DNA from 4 places in the Streptomyces sp. NPDC047525 genome. Region 3 is predicted to be linked to each of the others. Evidence: riboswitches for the same ligand, from Rfam matches in the RefSeq annotation. Region 3 holds a riboswitch; each other region holds the start of a gene.
The links. Region 3 has a riboswitch for cyclic di-AMP ahead of ABZ833_RS03585 (C40 family peptidase). Riboswitches for the same ligand answer to the same signal wherever they lie in the genome.
Positions count from the first base shown of each region.

Region 1 (3,487 bases), on a different contig from region 3:
AGCGGCTCCAGGACTCCCTCAAGGACGGCGACACCGCTCTCCTGGAGACCGGGCTCGAAGAGCTCCTGCGCTTCGACGGTCCCGTCGAACTCGCCACGTGGCGGTTCGCCACCGAGCCGCTGACCATCGGAGGGGAGGAGATCGCCGCCGGCGACCCCGTCCTCGTGGTCCTGGCAGCCGCCGATCGTGACCCCGAACGCTTCGACCGGCCGGACACCCTCGACCTCTCCCGCCGCGACAACCAGCACCTCGGCTACGGCCATGGCATTCATTACTGTCTCGGTGCACCGCTCGCCCGGCTCGAAGGGCAGGCCGCCCTCGCGACTCTTCTGCGGCGCCTCCCTGACCTGCGACTCGCGGTGGAACCTGGTGATTTGAGATGGCGCGGCGGGCTCATCATGCGCGGACTCCGCACGCTGCCCGTGGAGTTCACACCCGCACAGCAGAGCAAAGATTCGACCCCGGAAACGACGTTTAGCTGACGGACCGTCAAGACTGTGACTTTCACGTGATCTCCGCTGCATCGACTTGTGACAAGCGTTCGACTGCCGCTACGTTCACCGACGACTCGGCATCCCGTGCCGCAGTCGTCGCTCCAGTCACGCGAAAGGCAACCGCATGATCTCCGGCAATGGTCGTCACCGACGCCCCCGCCAGGCCCCGGCCCTGATCGTCGCGGCAGGAGTCGCAGGATCGGCCATCGCCATCCCGCTGCTCGGCGCCACCAGTGCGAGCGCTGCGGACACCGCCACGTGGGACAAGCTCGCGGAGTGCGAGAGCGGCGGATCCTGGAGCGCGGACGCAGGCAACGGCTACTACGGCGGGCTCCAGCTCTCGCAGCAGGTCTGGGAGGAGTACGGCGGCCTCGACTACGCGCCGAGCGCCGACCAGGCCAGCCGTTCGCAGCAGATCTCCGTCGCCGAGAAGGTTCTTGACGACCAGGGGATCAGTGCCTGGCCCAGCTGTGCGCCGATCGCCGGTCTCACCCAGGACGGCGCCGCCGCCGACGTCGACCCCGGTGCCCCGATCACGACGGTGCCGTCGGACGAGCCGTCGGAGTCGACCGGGCCCGGTGACGGCGAGTCGGCCGAGACGGGCGAGCCGAGTGCGTCGCCGAGCGAGTCGGCCGATCCCTCGGACGACACCAAGTCTTCGGACGAGCCCTCGGCGAAGCCTTCCGAGAAGCCCGACGCCGACGACGAGACGCGAGACAAGAATCACGACGAGTCGGGTGAGCCGGGCAAGTCGGATGAGTCGGATGAGTCCGACGACTCGGGCAAGTCCGGTCAGAATGACGAGGCTTCACCCGCTCCCACCGCCCCCGCCGGTGAGGGCGAGGGCCGCCACCGCGGCGACAGCGCGGACGACAAGGCCTCCGACGGCACCACTCGCGAGGGTTCGGGCCGGCACGCGTCCCGTGGCGACGAGCGTCAGAAGGACGGCTCCGACGGGACGTACACGGTTCGGTCCGGAGACAGCCTCTGGGTCATCGCGGACGACCTCGACGTGAAGGGCGGGTGGGCCGAGCTGTACGAGGAGAACGAGAAGTCGGTCGGCTCCGACCCCGATCTCATCCTTCCCGGTCAGAGCCTCGATTTGGGCGAAAAGTAGGGGTAGTTGGCGAGTCGCTTTGCGCTTGATGTCCCAATTGGCGCAAGTGAGACATGGGTCTCAGAAGCCCTGATCGTCTTTGGAAATCGGCCGTTGGCATGACTACGGTCGTGACCGCTCGCCACAGCGGGCCCCGCCGGTCGGTACGCCGAGTCCTGCCAACGGCCGTTCGGGAACAGTCGTCGCGCAAGCGCCGTAGGCAGGAGCGGGGGAACCAAGGTTTCCGCCGGGCCCGGACGTTCAGCATCGCGAGAGCGATGCGGAGAGACGGACGGGAACGGCTAGGGGTTAAGTCGCGCTCAGGAAGCGCGGCCGGGCAACTTCATCGGCCCGAACCCGACAGCTCACCTCGCAGGCGTCGGTGAGGGGATCACTCATGCTGTTTTCCAGCAAGGGCAAGCACCGCCGCCCGTCCAAGGCCACCCGTGTCGCCACGCTCGCCGGCGTCACCGGTGTAGCGGTCGCCGCCCCGCTGATGGCGGCCGGCTCGGCCTCCGCCGCGACCAACTCCGAGTGGGACGCCGTCGCCCAGTGCGAGTCGGGCGGCAACTGGTCCATCAACACCGGCAACGGCTACACGGGCGGACTGCAGTTCTCGTCCTCCACCTGGGCCGCGTACGGCGGCACGAAGTACGCCTCCAGCGCCGACCAGGCCTCCAAGGCCCAGCAGATCGAGATAGGCGAGAAGGTCCTCGCGGGTCAGGGCAAGGGTGCCTGGCCGAGCTGCGGCGTCGGCCTCTCGGGCGCCTCCAACGAGGGTGGCGGTGCGCAGGAGAGCGCCCCGCAGCAGACCCAGGAGCAGCCGAAGAGCCAGCCCAGCGCCCAGACCGAGCAGCCGCAGCAGGCCGCTCCGAAGGCCGAGGCCCCGAAGACCGAGTCCAAGAAGACCGTCGAGACCCCGACCGGCAAGACGGTCAAGAAGGGCGACGGCGAGTACAAGGTCAAGAAGGGTGACACCCTCTCCAAGATCGCCGAGGCGAAGGACGTCAAGGGCGGCTGGCACAAGGTGTACAAGCTCAACGGCGACATCATCGACAACGCCGACATGATCTACCCGGGCCAGCAGCTGCACCTCAGCTAAGCGCTGAGAGCTGAGCGGCGGCGCTTCGGCGGAGGCGCCGCCCGCCCACCCCCGTCCCCACGGGTCCACCCCGTCCCGGTGCGCGTATCCCCCGTACGCACCGGGGCGGGGTTCTTTTTGTCCGCACCGCTTTGTTCCGTTCGGAAACTTTTTGCTCTCGGTTTGTCCACAGGACGGTCGCTCGGCTGGCTGTTGCCCGGGAGCCGGTTAGGCTCGTGTCCGCGAGGCCAACGCCCCGCGTACCCGCGTCACATCCCAGAAGGAGATGCTCGTGCCGTCCATCGACGTCGTCGTAGCCCGGGAAATCCTGGACTCCCGAGGCAACCCCACGGTCGAGGTCGAGGTCGGCCTCGACGACGGCAGCACGGGTCGTGCCGCCGTTCCGTCCGGTGCTTCCACCGGTGCTTTCGAGGCCATCGAACTCCGTGACGGTGACCCCAACCGTTACCAGGGCAAGGGCGTGGAGAAGGCCGTCCTCGCCGTCATCGAGCAGATCGGCCCGGAGCTCGTCGGGTACGACGCGACCGAGCAGCGCCTGATCGACCAGGCGATGTTCGACCTCGACGCCACCGACAACAAGGGCTCGCTCGGCGCCAACGCCATCCTCGGCGTCTCGCTCGCCGTCGCGCACGCCGCGTCGGAGGCCTCCGACCTCCCGCTCTTCCGCTACCTCGGCGGCCCGAACGCGCACCTGCTGCCCGTTCCGATGATGAACATCCTGAACGGCGGGTCGCACGCCGACTCGAACGTCGACATCCAGGAGTTCATGATCGCGCCGATCGGCGCCGAGTCGTT
Region 1 covers NZ_JBEYTL010000007.1:475,448-478,934, forward strand. The annotation lists gene ABZ833_RS23040 (cytochrome P450) at 1-482, shown strand, start outside; gene ABZ833_RS23045 (transglycosylase family protein) at 619-1,611, shown strand; cyclic di-AMP (ydaO/yuaA leader) riboswitch at 1,793-1,984, shown strand; gene ABZ833_RS23050 (transglycosylase family protein) at 1,988-2,692, shown strand; gene eno (phosphopyruvate hydratase) at 2,958-3,487, shown strand, end outside.
Region 1: linked by a shared signal. The riboswitch ahead of ABZ833_RS23050 (transglycosylase family protein) and the one ahead of ABZ833_RS03585 (C40 family peptidase) in region 3 are both predicted to bind cyclic di-AMP.

Region 2 (3,487 bases), on a different contig from region 3:
GCTCGCCGAGGCCCCCGACTTCCTGGCCCGCGGCTTCGTCCACGACGAGACCACCTTCGAGTCCGTCATCCCGGTGATCGAGAAGACGCTGGCCACCGCAGCCGAGGAAGGGGTCGGCGACGCCCACCAGCTCGAGCAGCTCATCGCTCGTGCCGTGGCGAACTGGGCGTACCGCACCCACCGCCGCAGGCCCCTGATCATCCCGGTCATCATCGACGCCTGAGCGAGCCTTACCCTTGGCCGTCGTCATCGGCTGTACGAGCGTCATGAGCGGGGAGTTCAATGAGCGGGGAGAAGGGCGAGGGCTTCAGGGACCGGGCCGCCGTGGAAGAGCGGTTCCGCCAGGACTGGGGGCTCGAACTGCCTGAATCGATCTTCCAGTTCTGGGAGTTCCTGGGATCCCTTGGCCCGGACGGAGAGCGGGCGCTCCAGGACTTGGGCGTGAGCCCGGTCGGCATCCTGGATCTGTTCGCGGATCCGGGTCTGCGGCCGCGGGACGGCATCGACGTCCGGGTGCACGGTCGCTACTACCGCGATCCGCCGGAGTTCCTGACCTTCCTGCACGGCGGCTCCGACGGTCTGCACCACGGCCTGTGGTTCGACGACGGCCGAACCTGCAGTGGTGTCGCCTCCTACTACAACAACGACGGCGGCGGCATCGACACGCGCTCCACGACCCCGCTCGAAGCGGTGCGGGCGATCCTCGAACGCTGCTGGCGCGACCTCGACGACGACGTGCAGGACGACGACGAGGTGTCGGCCCGTCGCTCGCGCCTGGGCCTGCTGCGTGATGCGCTGACCGCCGTCGAGACAGGTGAGCGCACCGAGACGGGCCTCGCCTACTCCAGGGCGTACGACACGGCGGTCCCGCCCGTGGACCCCGACCGGATCACCACGCTCGACGGCGCCGGCGCACTCGCGTCGGGCGATTCCGCGCTGGGCCGCCCGGCCCACAACGGGGCCGACGAGTACAAGTTCGCGACGTACATGTACGGCCTGTTCGACGACGCCGAGTCCCTGGGGGAGTCCCTGGAGGAGGCCCGCCGCCGCTGCTCGGCGGGCGACCCGACGGAGGCCCTTCTGCTGGGCCGCGACCTGCACTGGGCGTCCGCAGGCGACCCGGCGCGCGAGGCACTGGCGAACGAACTCCTCGTCACGGCCTATCGCGCGCTGGGCCGCCCCAGGCTCGCGGAGACGGCGGACGCCCACCATCGGCACCGTTCTCTGCCGCAGGTGGACGTCCTTCAGACGAACAGGGATCAGGTCTAGTACGGGCCGTTCACGTTGTCGATCGAGCCGTACCGGTCGGCCGCGTAGTTGCAGGCGGCGGTGATGTTGGCGACCGGGTCGTAGCTGTCCAGTGACGTCCCGGGCACGTGGTACGCGGAGAACGTGGGGGCGATGACCTGCAGGAGCCCCTTGGAGGGAGTTCCGGCGGTGGCGTTGGAGTCCCAGTTGTTGATGGCCAGCGGGTTGCCGGAGGACTCGCGCATGACGTTGCGGTGGATGCCCTCGTAGGAGCCGGGGATGCCGCGCTCGGCCATGATGTCGAGCGACTCCTTGATCCAGCCGTCGAGGTTGTTGGCGTAGGACTTCTTCGCCGGGGCGGCTGCGGGCTCGACCGCGTCCTTGCGCTCGGAGCGGTCCGCCCGCTCGCCGGATGCCTTGGAGGGCTTGCCCGAGTCCTCCTTGTCGAGGGTGAGCCGGACACCGGGGCGAATCAGCTTCGGGTCGTCGCCGAGGGCGCTGCGGTTGTCCTCGTACAGCTTCTTCCAGCTGCCGCTCACGGAGTGCTCTCGGGCGATCTTGGAGAGGGTGTCGCCCGCGACGACGACGTAGGTCTTCGGGGCCGCGGCGGGCTTGGCGGCCGCGGCCGCCTCCGCCGCGCCGGCGGTGGTCGCGCCGAGCACCGGGAGAACGAGCACGGCCCCGCCCGTGCCTGCGGCGGCGATACCCCGGGTGAGCGAGTTGGACTTGGGACGGCGGTGCTTTCCCTTTGCAGGCATGACGAATTTCCTCTCCGTCGCCTACGAGGTGAGCTGTCGGGTTCGGACGGGAGATGTCCGGTCGCACTGCAAAGGCGACTTCACCCCGAGCCGTTCCGGAATCCGGATCGGCGGCTTACCTGGGTCCCCCGCTCCTGCCGGGCGTATGTGAGTGGGTGGAGGGTTTCCGGACAGCGGCAGGATTCGGCGTTCCGTCCGGATTGACGGTGACGTTAGGCGAGAAAGACCGGACCGAACAAGGCCAGAATTCAAATAGAAATGTGCGAGGCCCGGCCGCCGTCGACCGGAGCCCGTTGCCCTCTTTGATCGAAAAGCCCAACTTTCTTTGCGTGGAACGGAAATGCGCTCAGTGGCTCCTGCGGGATCGGCTGCCGGTGTGACCCGTTTCACTGAATTGGGGACGACTGCATATACTCCGCCAATGACATAAAGGAGTGGCTTTCTAACTCAAAGACGGACATATTGCGGAGGTCGTTCTTCGTGTCAAAACGGGCGTATCGTCATCAACAGCAGTTTGATCGCCCCAGGTGAGGGCCGACGGCGGTTCATGGGCGGGTGATGACCGGCCGCCGCTTCCGTTGTCTTCTTCCGTTTGACCAAACGCCGTTGGGGCGGCCCCAAGGAGGGGCCGCCCCAACGACGTGCAGTGGAAAGGGTGTTAATGCTTGCCGATGTCCTTGGTCTTTTCCTTGGCCTCGCGTGCGTCGCCCTTCATCTGCAGGGCGTGCCCCTTGGCAGTAAGGCTTTCGTTGCCCACCGCGCGTCCGATGGCTTGCGCGGCTGCGCCGCCGGCCTGTTCGGTCTTCGCCTTGGCCTTCTCGTTGGCGGTCATGGTCCGCTCACGCTCCCTTGGCATCGACGTCATGTTCTGTCGGTACGTCTGGCCGCTCAGCTGCCCGCCAAACATCATGACCGCGATCGGGATCGGATCCCTTCAACCTGTGTGGGAAACAGGCTTCTTGTGTGTTTGCGCGGCAGGGATGGGAGCACACGGTCGTCTGGAGGTTGATAACAATGGTTCCCCTTATCGTGGTACTTCTTCTGGCCCTGCTCCTCTTCGGTGCGGGATTCGCGCTGAAGGCGTTGTGGTGGGTCGCGGTCATCCTGCTGGTGGTGTGGCTGCTCGGCTTCGTGATCAGGCCCGCTGCGAGCGGCGGCCGCAAGGGCCGCTGGTACCGATGGTGACGCGCACCTGAATGCGACAACACGGTGACGCGCACCTGAGTGCGCCAACCAAAGAGCGGCGCGGCGCCACGGGCGGTGGCGTGCGTGCCTGAGGGGTGGGCCTGGCCTGGGACGGCCGGGCCCACCCCTTCGCCGTTCTCCGGTCGCACCCTCGCTACGCCGAAGACCGCGCTCCCAGCCGTCCGTCGGCCCGGGGCGACGCGGTGCGTGGCCTGGGGGTCAGGGCCGCGCGCAGCGCGGGGACCAGGACGTGGCGGGCCTCGGACGGGGTGAGGGCGGCGGGGGTGGGGAGCGGG
Region 2 covers NZ_JBEYTL010000002.1:906,384-909,870, forward strand. The annotation lists gene ABZ833_RS08920 (ribonuclease J) at 1-223, shown strand, start outside; gene ABZ833_RS08925 (ADP-ribosylation family protein) at 283-1,269, shown strand; gene ABZ833_RS08930 (LysM peptidoglycan-binding domain-containing protein) at 1,266-2,006, opposite strand; cyclic di-AMP (ydaO/yuaA leader) riboswitch at 2,010-2,205, opposite strand; gene ABZ833_RS08935 (CsbD family protein) at 2,665-2,838, opposite strand; gene ABZ833_RS08940 (hydrophobic protein) at 3,021-3,191, shown strand; gene ABZ833_RS08945 (TetR family transcriptional regulator) at 3,346-3,487, opposite strand, start outside.
Region 2: linked by a shared signal. The riboswitch ahead of ABZ833_RS08930 (LysM peptidoglycan-binding domain-containing protein) and the one ahead of ABZ833_RS03585 (C40 family peptidase) in region 3 are both predicted to bind cyclic di-AMP.

Region 3 (3,487 bases):
GGTGTCCGATTCCGGGTCCCGGTCCCTGCCCGCGCCGCGCACCAGAACGGGAAGCAGACCCCACAGGCCCGCGCACACCACCAGCGTGCCCGCGCTCGCGATGATCCCGCCGGTGCGGCCCACGGCCACGTCCACGACCAGGAGTACGGAACCGGCGAGCGCGAACACCAGGACCACCATGCCGATGCCGGCGAGGCGGGACGAGACCCGCACGATCCGGGGCTTGGAGTGCTGCCCGAACAGCGACCTGTGCACGGCGGCCGGCGCGGTGAACAGCGCGGCGGACAGGACCGCGAGGAGCAGCGTGGTCACGTACGTGGTGCGCTGCACCGTGTCGAGCGAGGGAAAGCGCTCGGTGAAGGCGAGGGTCAGCAGGAACGCGAAGAGGATCTGCACCCCGGCCTGCGTGACGCGCAGTTCCTGGAGGATCTCGGAGAAATTGCGGTCGGCGCGTTCCAACGTCGTCTCGTTGCGGGCGTCGGAGGACTCGCCCGTGGAGCGGGAACCGTGGTTTTCGGACATGGCGACCGAGTATCCGCGTCGACGCGCCCCAGGCCTGGCGGGCGCGCCGACCGGAGGGCCGGTCGAGCGGCGGCGGCGGCCGTGAGGCCACCGCCGCCGCCCTCCGACAGGTCTGCGGTCGACGGGCGGTGACGGGCTGTCAGCGCACCCGGCCGTACGAGACGCTCTTCGTCCAGATCTTCTCGAGGCGCACGACGGTCCCCCTCTTGGGCGCGTGCCAGATCTTGCCCTTCCCGGCGTAGATGCCGACGTGGTAGACGCTCCGGCCGGAGTGGAAGAAGACCAGGTCGCCGCGGGAGCGCTTCGAGGCCGAGACGTGGCGGGTCTTGTTGTACTGCTGCGCGGCGGTGCGCGGCAGCTTCTTGCCCGTGCGCTTGAACGAGTAGAGCGTCAGGCCCGAGCAGTCGAACCGGTTCGGCCCCACAGCTCCGTATCCGTACGGAGAGCCCTTCTTGGAGGCAGCGATCCTGAGCGCTTTGGTCCCGTGTGTCGCGGCCTCTGCTTCCGACGTGAGCCCTGGGGCCACGAGGGTGCCGCCTACGACGGCGAGCGTGAGGGCCGATACGGAACCGGCCCTGGTGAGCAGCGACGGAACATGATTCAGCGCGGTCATGCGCAACCCTTCGTCAACCGCCTGTGAAGGATGACCTGTCGGATTCGGGCTGGCGAAGTTGCCCGGCCGCGGTGTGCGGCTTCACCCCAAGGGTCGGCGTCCGGACCTTCCGGACCGACCCGTCATGCCTGGGTCCTCCACTCCTGCCGATGCACCGATGTCGACCGGTCATCCGGGCGGCGGCAGGACTCGGCGTCCGCCCGGACCGCCCCGCCGCTGTGGCGGGGGCTTGTCGTCGGAAGGGATCTTGACCCGTCAAGGGGTCGAATTCCGAGCCGAAACGGCGTTTTGTGAGGCTCCTCACGGCTGAACCGTTCGGGTGGACAAGGTCGGATTCGGGATCGGGCCGGGCACTCCGACGATCGTTCGACCAGCACCGGAACGAGTAATTCCGGCACTCGCGTACACATCTGACGCAACTGAAGAAGTCCCAAATGACGACGATCGTCTACGCCGAACGAGGTAGCCCGTTTGGTTCGTTTGAGACCGGCCCCGGACAGTTCGGGCGTCAGGTGCCGGGGTGACGGATGCTCAGGATGGCGACGGAGGCGGCACGGTGACGCGTTCCGCACGACGCTCCCCGTCGAGCACACGGAGCGCTCGGGCCAACGTCGGCGCACACACGGCGCTCTCGCCCCGCTGGTGCATCAGCGTGAGCGCGTCCCGCAGGGCGGTCGCGCTGCCGATCAGGGCCTGGGCGGCGCGCAGTCCGCCGTAGGTGTCCGAGGCGCGGGCGGGGTTGATCCGGCCCACCAGATCGACCACTTCGAGATACCGGTCGATCAACTCGCCCTCGGCGCGGGTGAGTGCGGGCAGCGGAGGGAGTTCGGGTGGCAGCATCGGCTGATCACCGCGCGTCCGGGATGCGCAGGGACGACTTGCGGCTCGTGATGAGCCTGTCCACCAGGCCGTAGTCGACGGCCTCGGGGGCGCTGAGGATCTTGTCCCGCTCGATGTCGGCCGCGACGCGCTCCGGGCTCTGGCCCGTGTGTTGGACCAGCAGCCTCTCCAGCGCTGCGCGGGTGCGCAGGAGTTCGTCGGCCTGGATCGCCAAGTCGGTTGCCTGGCCGTGGATCGGTTCGGCGAGCGACGGCTGGTGGATCAGCACGCGGGCGCCGGGCAGCGCGAACCGCTTGCCGGGGGTGCCCGCGGCAAGGAGGACGGCCGCCGCCGACGCCGCCTGGCCGAGGCACGTCGTCTCCACGTCGCAGGTGACGAACTGGATCGTGTCGTAGATCGCCGTCATCGCGCTGAACGAGCCGCCGGGGGAGTTGATGTAGAGCGCGATGTCGCGGTCCGGCGCCGCGTGTTCGAGGTGCATGAACTGCGCCATCACGTCGTTGGCCGAGGTCTCGTCGATCGGGGTGCCCAGGAAGACGATGCGCTCCTCCAGCAGCTTCGAGTACGGATCGAGGGTCCGCTGGCCCGCGCTGGTGCGCTCGGTGAACTCGGGCAGGACGTGGCGGGCGAAGGGTCGGTTCATGGCGCGTCTCTCCTCTGCCGGGGTCGGATGCTCCCCAAGGCTTCCTGAAGGCTTCCTGAAGGCTTCCTGTAAAAAATGTACAGGACGTACGTAACGGCGTCTGGGGAGCATGTTCGCGTGATCCGCCGGAGTCAACAGATGCGACGTGGTTCAGCCGCTCGCTGAAAGCGTGGGCCGCGGCGCGCGGGACCGGATGGCCGACGCGGTGACGTGGGCATACTCCGCCTCGTCGCGACCTCAGCCGCGAGCCGTCAGCCGCCCCGACCGGCTGCCCCGACCAGCCCCCCGAGCCGAAAGCGTCGTATGAGTCCTGAAGCCCATCGAGCCCACCGAGCCCGCCAAGTCCCTGAAGACCCGGGCGCGCGGCAAGTGCCCGAAGCCGCCGAGCTCGTCCGGCTCACCGCCCGCGAACTCGCCGCAAGGATCCGCACCCGCGAGCTGTCCGCACGCGAGGTCGTCCAGGCGCACCTGGACCGGATCGAGCAGGTCAACGGCGCCGTGAACGCCGTGGTGACCCTGGTGGCCGAGCGCGCGCTCGACGAGGCGCGCACCGCCGACGAGGAAACCGCGCGCGGCGCACCGCTCGGCCCGCTGCACGGTCTGCCCGTCGCCCACAAGGACACCCACGACACCCGCGGCATCCGGACCACCTACGGCACGCCGCTCCTCGCCGACAACGTCCCGGACCACGACGAGCTGATCGTCGAGCGCATCCGCGCCGCCGGGGCGATCACCATCGGCAAGACCAACGTGCCCGAGTTCGCGGCCGGTTCACACACCTTCAACCCGGTCTTCGGGGCCACCCGCAACCCGTACGACCTCCGGCGGTCCGCCGGCGGTAGCAGCGGGGGAGCGGCGGCCGCGCTCGC
Region 3 covers NZ_JBEYTL010000001.1:744,002-747,488, reverse strand. The annotation lists gene ABZ833_RS03590 (DUF6328 family protein) at 1-522, opposite strand, end outside; gene ABZ833_RS03585 (C40 family peptidase) at 662-1,135, opposite strand; cyclic di-AMP (ydaO/yuaA leader) riboswitch at 1,139-1,311, opposite strand; gene ABZ833_RS03580 (hypothetical protein) at 1,667-1,975, opposite strand; gene ABZ833_RS03575 (ATP-dependent Clp protease proteolytic subunit) at 1,983-2,618, opposite strand; gene ABZ833_RS03570 (amidase) at 2,988-3,487, shown strand, end outside.

Region 4 (3,487 bases), on a different contig from region 3:
CGGGTCGATGTCCAGATCGCGGCAGACCAGTGCCATCAGGCGCTTGGAGTCGGCGGCGTCGTAGATCGAGAAGGAGGAGGTGAAGCCGATCGTCTTCGACTCGCGGCGCAGTATCCGCACGCAAGCGCTGTGGAACGTCGACACCCACATCGCGTTGGCCCGCGGCCCCACGAGCTGCTCGACGCGCTCCTTCATCTCGCCCGCGGCCTTGTTCGTGAACGTGATCGCCAGGATCTGCCCCGGGTGCACGTGCCGCTCGGCCAGGAGATACGCGATGCGGTGCGTCAGGACCCGGGTCTTGCCCGAGCCCGCGCCGGCGACGATGAGCAGCGGGGCGTCCGCGTGCACGACGGCCGCGCGCTGGTTCTCGTTCAGCCCGTCGAGCAGGGCCGCCGGGTCGATCACGGGGCGCGGGGCGCCGCCGCGATAGTGCGTGTCCCGGGGTGCGGGCGCGTCGAACTTCCCGTCGAACAGATCATCCGGAATGGACTCCGGGGCACTGTCCTCGGGCGGCGGCGGGTGCTCTTCCTCCGAAGCCCGCGAGGGCTTGAGGTCCGCCAGGAAGCTGTCATCAAAGAGGCTGCTCATCGCCTCCCGAGTCTAGGCGGCCCCACTGACAACCCGCCCCGGGTTCCGGCCACGTCACATGCCTACGCCCCGAGCGCGAACGGTCACGCTCCGCCATGGCACGGCGTGCCCGCGTCAAGAGCTTCGTAAAGTAACGAAAATGTATCGGGCATATCGAACATCAACCTTCACACGGACCACACGAGTTGGCTAGCGTGCTCCGCGGGCCGCTCGTACTCCCACCGGCGAACCCCGCCGGGAACGGGTGGCCTCCGCCGAGTTCGATCTCCTCGGAACCGGGGACCCACCAAGAACTTGGGGTGAATCGGTCCCGTACGAAGTACGGGACTGTAGGGCAACCTTCCGGAACCATCCGCCCGAACCCGACAGCTAACCCGGTAGGCGGTCTACGGAAGGAGTCGCCTCCCTTGGCGTCGCACCGCAAGCCGCGGACCCGCATTGCCGGCCTACGCGCCACCCCCGCCCTCGGCATCACGACGGCGGCCCTCACCTCCGTGGCTCTCCTGTCACAGAGCGCGCAAGCCGCACCGTCCGCGCCGCAGAAGCCCAGCCTCGAAGAGGTCCAGAAAAAGGTCGACGACCTCTACCACCAGGCGGGCGTGGCCACGCAGAAGTACAACTCGGCCAAGGAGCGCACCGACAAGCAGCGCAAGAAGGTCGACACCCTTCTCGACGACGTGGCCAAGCGCACCGACAAGCTGAACGAGGCCCGCCAGGAGCTGGGCGCGTTCGCCGCCGCCCAGTACCGCACCGGCGCCGTCTCCGAGACCGCCACGATGATGCTCGCCGACGACCCGCAGGGGTACTTCGACCAGAATCACCTGTCGGACCGGCTGACCGCGCGCCAGAAGAAGGCCGTCGACGACTACCAGACGGAGCAGGCCTCGGCGACGAAGCAGCGCACCAAGGCCGCCAAGAGCCTGGAGACGCTGAGCGACTCGCGGGACGATCTCAGGACGAGCAAGCAGACCGTCCAGAAGAAGCTGGGCCAGGCGCGCACGATGCTCTCGGAGCTGACCGCCGAGGAGAAGGCGCGGCTCGCGGCGATCGAGAAGAAGAAGGAAGAGGCGGCCAAGCGCAAGGCCGCCGAGCTGGCCCGCAAGCAGGAGGCCGAGGCGGAGGCCAAGCGCAAGGCGGCGGAAGAGGCCGCGGCGAAGGAGCGCGAGGAGAACAAGGAGACCCCTGACTCCGGCTCCGGTTCCGACACCGGCTCCGGCGGCACGGGTTCCGGATCCGGCTCCGGCTCCGGCTCCGGCGACACGGACAGCGGTTACGCGACGAAGGCCGCGAAGGTCATCAACTTCGCAGAGGCGCAGATCGGCAAGCCGTACGTGTGGGGCGCCACCGGCCCCGACTCCTACGACTGCTCCGGGCTCACCCAGGACGCGTGGAAGGCCGCGGGGATCTCCCTGCCGCGTACGACGTGGGACCAGGTGAAGGTCGGCACGACCGTGAAGACCGCCGACGCCAAGCCGGGTGACCTGGTCTTCTTCTACGACGACATCAGCCACGTGGGCATCTACATCGGCGACGGCAAGATGATCCACGCCCCGAAGCCGGGCGCGAACGTCCGCGTCGAGTCGATCTACTACATGCCGATCCACAGCGTGGTGCGGCCCGCGTAACCGTCACACGAGACGCAGCACAAGAAAATGGCCCTCCACGCGCGCGTGGAGGGCCATCTCTTTGCTTCCGCGGGTCGGCTCAGGTCCACAGCACCGCGATGAAGATGTTCACGACGGTCAGCAGCCCGACGGCGCCGAACATCCCCTTGTCCACCTTCTCCTCGTCCCGTTTCACATAGACCAGCGCGAGGATCACGATCAGCACGGCCATCTTGATGCCGATCTTGAGGTTGTTGACCGGGTTGTCGTCCGCCTGGTTGAGGCCCACCAGGATGACGCCCGTGACGAGCATCGTCAGCGCGCCGTGCAGCATCGCCGGGTTGAAGCGGGCCGTGCCCTGGCCCATCTGCTTCATCTGGGTGAGGAAGCCGCCCAGGAGGGAGGCGATGCCGATGATGTGCAGGCCGACGAAGAGATGGGTGAGAACGTCCATGGTTCCGGAGCCTAGCCGGGGCCTTATCACCACTCCGTAGCCAGGTGGGGCACAAGCGCCGCATCGGTCACGCGCGTACGCGAAGGACGTGCGGCCCGGCGAATGGCGCAGTCACCTACGGTCACCTTCCAGAACACTTCCGTCAGTTGCGCACATTCCGTCACCAACCCGTGACGCCCAGGTTTAGCGTCCTTCGTCAGGTGCCCGGCTCCCCACCGCCGCCCGGACCAGGGGCGGCAGTCGGACACCACCGCCGAGAATCCGGCGGCGGTCCGCTCCCCCTGTGCGGGCCGCCGCCGGACCCTTAAGGAGCCCCCTTCGTGGCAGCGCACCGCAAGCCCAAACAGCGCTCGCTCAGTGGCCATACGGCCCGCACCGCCGCCACCATCGCCCTCGCCGGGGCCGCGACAGCCACCGCCTTCGACGGGACGGGACACGCCGACCCGCGACTCAGCCCGGCCGAGGTGAAGTCCAAGGTCGACGCGCTCTACCGCGAGGCGGAGATCGCCACCGAGAAGTACAACGGCGCCAAGGAGAAGGCCCAGAGCGCCGAGAAGTCACTGGGCGAGCTGCGCGACGAGGCGGCCCGCAAGACGGAGAAGCTCAACTCGGCGCGCGAGGGCCTCGGTTCGATCGCCGCCGCGCAGTACCGCAGCGGCGGCATCGACCCGGCCGTCCAGCTCGCGCTCTCCTCCGATCCCGACCAGTACCTCGAGCGCGCCGCGCTCGCCGACCGGGCGGACAGCCGCCAGGCCGCGGCCGTCACCGGCGTGCAGAAACAGCTGCAGGAGATCGACCAGCTGCACACCGAGGCCGACGACACCCTCGCGCACCTCAAGTC
Region 4 covers NZ_JBEYTL010000013.1:69,558-73,044, reverse strand. The annotation lists gene pcrA (DNA helicase PcrA) at 1-588, opposite strand, end outside; cyclic di-AMP (ydaO/yuaA leader) riboswitch at 831-988, shown strand; gene ABZ833_RS31785 (NlpC/P60 family protein) at 996-2,213, shown strand; gene ABZ833_RS31780 (hypothetical protein) at 2,293-2,646, opposite strand; gene ABZ833_RS31775 (NlpC/P60 family protein) at 2,967-3,487, shown strand, end outside.
Region 4: linked by a shared signal. The riboswitch ahead of ABZ833_RS31785 (NlpC/P60 family protein) and the one ahead of ABZ833_RS03585 (C40 family peptidase) in region 3 are both predicted to bind cyclic di-AMP.